2 regions of the Cupriavidus sp. 05N38 genome follow, and region 2 is predicted to be linked to the other one. Evidence: riboswitches for the same ligand, from Rfam matches in the RefSeq annotation. Region 2 holds a riboswitch; the other holds the start of a gene.
What was found. Region 2 has a riboswitch for glycine ahead of gcvT (glycine cleavage system aminomethyltransferase GcvT). Riboswitches for the same ligand answer to the same signal wherever they lie in the genome.

Region 1 (4,295 bases), on a different contig from region 2:
GGCTGCTAGACCAAGACAACCTCTGTCTCGGCAGACCATGCTGCCTGGTGGTCAACAAAATAGACCGGGACCGCAATGGAGGCGCCGGCATGCAACAGCGGATTGAGGCGGTATTGGGTAGACGCATCGGCATTCCCGTGCTCCACTGCTCGGTGGCAAAGTACTTCCATGCCAGGCAGGCCTCGGCCGGCTTCCGCGAGCGACTGCTGCGGCAAAGCAGATTGTCGGCGCTGGTGACCAGCCTTTCCGCCTGGGGAAACCAGACCGGTCAGGCGAGCCGGGCGATTGCAGCCATCAGCGCTGTGGAAGGCGTTATGCGGGATGTCATGCAATCCGGCGACGAGCCCTGCCTGCAAGCACGCATAGCCTGCGTCCAGAAGGAAATCGCCGAGCTTGAACAGGCAAGGGAACACCTGCATTCGCTCGCGCGCCTATGGCATCGGCAAGTCTATTCAACAGTACTGGGGCGTGCCGCGAAAGCAATGGAACGTCTGGACGGCACCGCCGAGGCTCCGGAGGTGCAGGCGTTCTTCACCTCCACGCTTGACCAGATGAAGGAGGACTTGAGCAAGCTTTGGTGCGAAATGGAGCGACAGCTGCACGAAATCCTTGGCGGCGCGGGGAAGCAACTCGAGAATCGCACAACGCAGGCGCTCCACATGCCGTGGTCCGGCGGCAGCTTCGCGCCAGGCACACCCGGCTCACTGGATGCCATCCGCATCCCAGCTAGCCCGGCATTGCGTCTGACGCGGCTTGTCAATAGCGCAACCGGGCCAATAGCAGGCGGACTGGAAGCCGCTTCGATAAGCACAAAGGCACTCGGCAATCTCCTCTACGAAATTGCCGGGTCCACCGGGATAAGGCTGGTCAGGACGGAGGCTCTCCGTCGAGCTGGCCTCATCACAAGAGCATCGGGAAGACTAGCGGCATTCAGCCCGTTGCTAGCAACCATCCTCGACCTCTATCTGCATTTTCGGGAAGAGAAAATCGAGGATGCCAAACGGCGCTACGTTACGGACCTGCGCCGCTCGCTTCGCGCTGCATTCAGACAGCACGCCGAAGCATCGGCGCTAGGCACCAGCAATGCCATCGAGAGGTTCGGAAACACGGCTCTGGACAACATCGCGGCAAATCTGACTGGTCAACTGAAGGATATGCTGGAACGCCAGGCCATCAGTATCGGGCTTGGCAAGCAGTCGGAAGAGGTAGCCGACCGCTGCAAAGCACTGAAGCAGCAATTGCATGATGCACTCAACGGTGCCACGCCGCGGATACCAGGCACTGCACCTTGAACCCTATTGCCATATTGGTCCGCCACCTGTAAAAGCCTGCGCTACTCGTGCCCTGCTCCCGAGCTCGCCGGCTCCAAAAATTGGCCGGCCAGACTGCTACAGAACCTTGCTACAGCGCGCGGCCCGGCGGCGGGGCGCCGCCGGGCCGCCATACTGCCCTTGCAGTCTCTCTGCAACGCGTGCTATGTTGCGGCTTCCAGGAGAACGAGACACCTCCGCCGTATCAGGTGGGTGTCTCTACCGAAGGCGTACCCCTGAAACGCTCAGGTGCAAAAGACTGGAAACCGAACAAACTGGAGAGCGCCGGACCGCACACCGACCAGGTAAGCGGCACGCGGCCGCCGAAGGGGCAAGCCGGTACCCGTGGTGGGTGCGGCGAATCTCTCAGGCAAAAGGACAGTGGGGGCAGGCAGGCCAGATGGCTTGCCTGCCCCTTTTTGCTATCCGGAGCCTGAGAAATGAAAGTCATCGTGATGGGAGCCGGCGTGATCGGCGTTGCGTCTGCGTGGTACCTGGCCCGTGCCGGGCACGAGGTCGTGGTGCTGGAGCGCAATGCGGGCGCGGCCCGGGAAACCAGTTTTGGCAACGGCGGGCAGATCTCGGTCAGCCATGCCGAGCCTTGGGCCAACCCGGCCGCGCCGCTGAAGATGCTGCGCTGGCTCGGGCGCGAGGATGCTCCGCTGCTGTTCCGCCTGCGCGCAGATCCGGCGCAGTGGTCGTGGGGACTCAAGTTCCTGCGCGAGTGCACGGCCAGTCGCTCCACCCACAACATGATCCAGCTGCTCAACCTGGGCACCTATAGCCGCGCCAGCCTGCAGGCGCTGCGCGCCGAGACCGGCATCGAGTACGACCACCTCACGCGCGGCATCCTGCATTTCTATACCAGCCAGAAGGAATTCGACGCGGCCGTCGAGCCGGCGCGCATCATGCGCGAGCTGGGCTGCGAGCGCCGCGTGATCGGGCCGGACGAAGTGGTGCGGCTGGAGCCGGCGCTGGCGAATATCGCGCCGCGTCTGGCGGGCGCCACCTATACCAGCGAGGATGAATCGGGCGATGTGCACCGCTTCACCACCGCGCTGGCCGCGCGCTGCGAAGCGCTGGGCGTGCGCTTTCGCTATGGCGTGCGGGTGCAGCGCCTGCATGCCGAGGGCGGCAGCATGCACGGGGTGGAGATTGCCGACGAGACTGGCGGCTACCAGATCGAGAGCGCGGACGCCTACGTGCTGGCGCTGGGCAGCTTCAGCCCGATGCTGGCGCGCCCGCTCGGGGTCAAGCTCGACATCTATCCGGCCAAGGGCTATTCGGTGACGCTGCCGGTGCTCGACAGCGAGCGCGCGCCCAGCGTGAGCCTGACCGACGACGAGTACAAGCTGGTGTTCTCGCGCTTTGGCGACCGCCTGCGCGTGGCCGGCACAGCCGAACTCAACGGCTATGCGATGGATCTGAACCCGGTGCGCTGCGAGGCCATCGTGCGGCGCACGCTGGAAGTGTTCCCGGGCATGAGCCGACCGGAGCTGGCGAAATTCTGGACCGGGCTGCGCCCTGCCACGCCGGGCAACGTACCTTATATCGGCGCCAGCGCCATCGGCGGGCTCTACCTGAACACCGGCCACGGCACGCTTGGCTGGACGCACGGCTGCGGCTCGGGCCGTGCGATCGCGGACATCGTCAGCGGCCGCGTGCCGGAGGTGGATTTCGCCTTTACGGGCGCGCTGCCCGCCGGTGGCACGACGCGGCCGGCGACGCTGGCGTCCGCGCAGCGGGCCGTCCACTAGCCCCCGGCCCCGGTGGCGCCGGCCGGCGCCACCGCGCGTGGCTAGACGTCGATGGCCGTGTCCGACTTGACCTTGCGGCGCAGCTCGAACTTCTGGATCTTGCCCGTCGAAGTCTTGGGCAAGGGCCCGAAATACACGGCCTTGGGCACCTTGAAGCCAGCCAGCAAGGTGCGGCAATGCGCGATCAGTTCCTCGGCCGTGGCGCTGGCGCCGTCTTTCAGCTCGACGAAGGCGCAGGGCGTTTCGCCCCACTTGGCATCCGGCTGCGCCACCACCGCCGCGGCCAGCACGGCCGCATGGCGGTAGAGCGCGTCTTCCACCTCGACGCTGGAGATGTTCTCGCCGCCGGAGATGATGATGTCCTTGCTGCGGTCCTTGATCTTGACGTAGCCGTCCGCCGTGCGCACGCCCAGGTCGCCGGTGTGGAACCATCCGCCGGCGAAGGCTTCGCGCGTGGCCTTCTCGTTCTTGAGATAGCCCTTCATGCAGATATTGCCGCGGAACATGATCTCGCCGATCTCCTCGCCGTCGGCGGCCACTGGCTGCATCGAATCCGGATCGAGCACCGCCACCCCGGCCTGCAAGTGGTAGCGCACGCCCTGGCGGGCCTTGCGGGTGGCGCGGTCTTCCTGCGACAGCGCGGCCCAGTCGTCCTGCTCCGCGCACACCGCGGCCGGGCCATAGGTCTCGGTCAGGCCGTAGACGTGGGTCAGCTCGAAACCCATTTCTTCCATCTGCGCCAGCACCGCCGCGGGCGGCGGCGCACCGGCCACCATGCCGCGCACCGGGCCGCGCAGGCCTTCGCGCCAGGCCGGCGGCGCGTTGACCAGCGCGGTGTGGACGATGGGCGCGGCACAGTAATGGGTCACGCCTTCGTCGCGCATCAGGTCGAACACCAGCTTGGGCTCGAACTTGCGCAGGCACACATTGATGCCGGCGCGCGCGGCGATGGTCCAGGCAAAGCACCACCCGTTGCAGTGGAACATGGGCAACGTCCACAGGTAGACCGCGTGCTTGGGCAGGTCCCACTCGAGGATGTTGGACACGGCATTGATGGCTGCGCCGCGATGGTGGTAGACCACGCCCTTGGGGTCGCCGGTGGTGCCCGAGGTATAGTTCAGGGCGATGGCGTCCCACTCGTCGGCGGGCCATTGCCAGGCGTAGTCGGGATCGCCCGAGGCCAGCAGGGTTTCGTAGTCGGTCTCGCCAAAGCGCGGCGCGTCCTGCG
Region 2 (4,295 bases):
GCGCGCGTGCGTACCACTTCCAGCGTCTGCGGCAGCACGTCGTCGGCCACGTAGAAGGTGTTGGAAGCGTGCTTGTTGACCCGCTGCAGCAGCGTCATGGCCTCGGCCGCGGCGGTGCCTTCGTCGAGCATCGAGGCGTTGGCGATATCCAGGCCGGTCAGGTCGGTGACCATCTGCTGGAAGTTCAGCATGGCTTCCAGGCGGCCTTGCGAGATTTCAGGCTGGTACGGCGTGTAGGCGGTGTACCAGGCCGGGTTCTCGAAGATATTGCGCAGGATGACGCCGGGCGTCAGCGTGTTGTAGTAGCCCTGGCCGATAAAGCTCTTGAGCACCAGGTTCTTGCTGGCCAGGCCGCGCAGCCTGGCCAGGGCGCCTTCCTCGGTGAGCGGCTCGGTGAACTCGCCCAGCGGCATGCCGTCGCGGCGGCGGATGGCGGCGGGAATGACGGCGTCGATCAGCGCGGCACGGCTGTCGTAGCCGAGTACCTTGAGCATGTGTTGCTGCTCGGCGGCATCGGGGCCGATATGACGGGAAGCAAAGGCGTCGCGCGCCTCCAGTTCGGCCAGCGTGGGCCGGGCACCTTTGGCTGCGTTCATGGGCAGGGGGGCGTTCATGGCAAGAACCTCGTTGGGCGCAGGGCGGCGGGTGGTCAGCCGCGCCGCCGTGCATCAGTCTTCAGTCGCCGCTCCCGTGGCAGGCAAGCCTCGCGGGAGCGGCAGGGTGTCGCGTCAGGCGCCGACGTTGGCCTTGTAGGCGTCCACCGACATCAGGCCGTTGACGTCGTCGCTGTTGGCCGGCTTGAGCTTGAACAGCCACGCATCGAAGGCGTCGGCATTGACGCTTTCCGGCGCGGCGACGGCGGCTTCGTTGACGGCGATCACTTCGCCGGCCACCGGCGCGTAGATGTCGGAAGCGGCCTTGACCGATTCCACCACCGCCAGCGCGTCGCCTGCGCCGACCGACTTGCCCACTTCCGGCAGCTCCAGGAACACGATGTCGCCCAGCGCGTCCTGCGCGTGGTCGGTGATGCCGATGGTCAGCGTGCCGTCGGCTTCGACGCGCACCCATTCATGGGACTCGGTGTATTTCAGGTCGGCGGGGAAATTCATGGGATTCTCCAGATTCAATTTGTTTTTTCAGCGCCCGCCGGGCGGAGGCAATCCGTCGCCGGCGGGCGCGCTGTGACCGGTGCGAGCGTTCAGCTCACGAGTGCCTTGCCATTGCGCACAAACGGCAGTTTAACCACAGTCGCGGCGAGTTTGCGGTCGCGGATCTCGACCTGCACCTCGGCGCCGAGGGCAACGTCGCGCGGCAGGCGGGCAAATGCGATGGACAGGGACAGCGAAGGGCTGAAGGTGCCGCTGGTGATCTCGCCGTCGCCGGCAGTGGTGATCACCTTCTGGTGCGCCCGCAGCACGCCGCCTTTTTCACGCAGGATCAGGCCGACAAACTGCTGGGTCTGGCCGCCGGCGACGAGCGCCGCCTTGCCGGTGAAGTCGCGCTCGCTCTGCAGGTCCACGGTCCAGGCCAGGCCGGCGTTGAGCGGCGAGGTGTGGATATCCATGTCCTGGCCGTACAGGTTCATGCCGGCTTCCAGGCGCAGCGTGTCGCGCGCGCCGAGGCCGGCCGGGCGCACGCCGGCAGCGACCAGCTTCTCCCACAGGCCGGCCACGTTCGCGGCCGGCACCACCAGTTCGAAACCATCCTCGCCGGTGTAGCCGGTGCGCGCCACCATGACTTCGCCCAGGGCGGGATCCTGCACCACGATGGCGTTGAAGGGCTTGAGGGCTTCGCTGGGCTGGGTGGAGGGGAAGGCGCTCCACACCTTGGCGCGGGCGTTCGGGCCCTGCACGGCGACGATGGCCAGCGGCGCGGCGCCCGCGGGGGCGTTGTCGCCGCGGCGCGGGGTGATGGTGACGCCGCTGCCGGTGGCGGCGTTGCGCGCGGTGATCCATTCGATATCGCCGGTCGCGGTGCTGGCATTGACTACCAGGCGGAAGCGGTCCTCGGCGAAGAAGTAGACGATCAGGTCGTCGATGACGCCGCCGCTCTCGTCGAGCATGCAGGAATAAAGTGCCTTGCCCGGCGTCTGCAGCTTGTCCACATTGTTGGCCAGCAGGCCGCGCAGGAAGGCGCGCACATTGGCGCCGGCCAGGTCGACCACGCACATGTGGGAGACGTCGAACATGCCGGCGTCGGTGCGCACGGCATTGTGTTCTTCGATCTGGGAGCCGTAGTTGACCGGCATGTCCCAGCCGCCGAAGTCGACCATGCGGGCGCCGAGTGCGCGGTGGATGGCATTGAGGGGCGTGGCCTGGAGCGTCATGTAGTCCTCGGGGGAAGGCGGAAATCTCGGTTCGAAAACGAAAAAAGGGTCATCCGCCGCCAGACCCGGCGCGCCATGGCGCTGCCAGATCCGCCGCGGCGGATGACCCCTCTGTCCTCGATACCTGAGAGATTACAAGGCGGTCCGGTGGACCTGTGCCCTGCGCGCCCCTTCGGTGGGCACGCTCGCCGTCGCTTGCGCGCGTGGCGGGTGCCGCTCTCCAGAGTACGGCGTGCATCGTGTGCATATTGCAAGCCGATCCGACCAGTCCATGGTGCCTGAGAGTTTTCGGGTGATACCCCTTCGGCGGCGCAAGATCTGCGCGCTCTCCCGGCCGGATGGCGCGACTCTACAGGCAGCCCCGGTGGCTTGTCAACGCGTGGCGCGCGGCACGGCACCGGCACCCCGGGGCCGGCAACCCGGCGTGTTAACATCTGCGGCTGCTGTCGCTTGCGGGGACATCACCCCGGTGCCGCAGTCTTCACAGGCAGCCCTGGCCGCGTCGTCTTCGCCAGCCATTTCGCCATCCGCTTCCGCCACCACGCCAAACGCATGACCCACGGACTCAATCCCGCCCAATCCGAAGCCGTCCGCTATCTCGACGGCCCCTGCCTGGTGCTGGCCGGCGCCGGTTCGGGCAAGACGCGGGTGATCACGCAGAAGATCGCGCACCTGATCGAGGACAAGGGGTTCGAGCCCAAGCATATCGCCGCGGTGACCTTCACCAACAAGGCCGCCAAGGAGATGCAGGAGCGTATCGCCAAGCTGATGGAAGGCAAGACCACGCGCGAGGGCCGCCGCATTCCGCTCAAGCAGATGACGGTCAGCACCTTCCACTCGCTCGGCGTGCAGATCCTGCGCGCCGAGGCCGAGCACGTGGGGCTGAAGCCGCGCTTTTCCATCATGGACTCGGACGACTGCTTCGGCCTGGTGCAGGAGCAGCTCGCCACCACCGACAAGAAGCTGATCCGCAGCGTGCAGAGCACCATCTCGCTGTGGAAGAACGGCATGGTCGATCCAGAGACCGCCATCGCCACCGCCGAGAGCGCCGACGACCACCAGGCCGCGCTGGTCTACCGCAACTACGTGGCCACGCTCAACGCCTACCAGGCGGTGGATTTCGACGACCTGATCCGCCTGCCGGCCGAGCTGTTCGCGCGCGACGAAGCGGTGCGCATGAAGTGGCAGAACCGCCTGCGCTACTTCCTGGTCGATGAATACCAGGACACCAACGCCTGCCAGTACCAGCTGCTCAAGCTGCTGGCCGGCGGCTCGCACCTGCGCGCGCCGGCCTTCACCGCGGTGGGCGACGACGACCAGGCCATCTACGGCTGGCGCGGCGCCACGCTGGACAACCTGCGCCTGCTGCAGACCGACTTCCCCGATCTCAAGGTGGTCAAGCTGGAGCAGAACTACCGCTCCACCGTGCGCATCCTGGAGGCCGCCAACGCCGTCATCTCCAACAATCCGAAGCTGTTCGACAAGAAGCTGTGGAGCGAGCACGGCATGGGCGACCCCATCGCCATCAACCCGATGAACGACGAGGAGCACGAAGCCGAGTCGGTGGTGTTCCGGCTCTCGGCGCACAAGTTCGAGCGGCGCGCGCAGTTCCGTGACTACGCCATCCTCTACCGCGGCAACCACCAGGCGCGCCTGTTCGAGCAGATCCTGCGGCGCGAGCGCATTCCCTATGTGCTGTCGGGCGGCCAGAGCTTCTTCGACAAGGCCGAGATCAAGGACATCTGCGCCTACCTGCGCCTGATCGCCAATCCGGACGATGATCCCGCCTTCATCCGCGCCATCACCACGCCGCGCCGCGGCGTCGGCAACGCCACGCTGGAAGTGCTGGGCACCTTCGCCGGGCAGGCCAAGGTCTCGCTGTTCGAAGCGGCCATGATGGGCGGCATCGAAGGCAAGCTGCAGCCGCGCCAGCTCGAGCCGCTGCGCGTGTTCTGCGAAGCCATGGTGC

Region 1: linked by a shared signal. The riboswitch ahead of AC1DK4_RS22980 (D-amino acid dehydrogenase) and the one ahead of gcvT (glycine cleavage system aminomethyltransferase GcvT) in region 2 are both predicted to bind glycine.

What each region holds. Positions count from the first base shown of each region.
Region 1 covers NZ_JBFTNF010000032.1:63,988-68,282, reverse strand. The annotation lists gene AC1DK4_RS22985 (GTPase domain-containing protein) at 1-1,292, shown strand, start outside; glycine riboswitch at 1,576-1,702, shown strand; gene AC1DK4_RS22980 (D-amino acid dehydrogenase) at 1,751-3,067, shown strand; gene AC1DK4_RS22975 (acyl-CoA synthetase) at 3,109-4,295, opposite strand, start outside.
Region 2 covers NZ_JBFTNF010000038.1:106,883-111,177, forward strand. The annotation lists gene gcvP (aminomethyl-transferring glycine dehydrogenase) at 1-614, opposite strand, end outside; gene gcvH (glycine cleavage system protein GcvH) at 729-1,109, opposite strand; gene gcvT (glycine cleavage system aminomethyltransferase GcvT) at 1,199-2,326, opposite strand; glycine riboswitch at 2,428-2,560, opposite strand; glycine riboswitch at 2,582-2,669, opposite strand; gene AC1DK4_RS25410 (UvrD-helicase domain-containing protein) at 2,879-4,295, shown strand, end outside.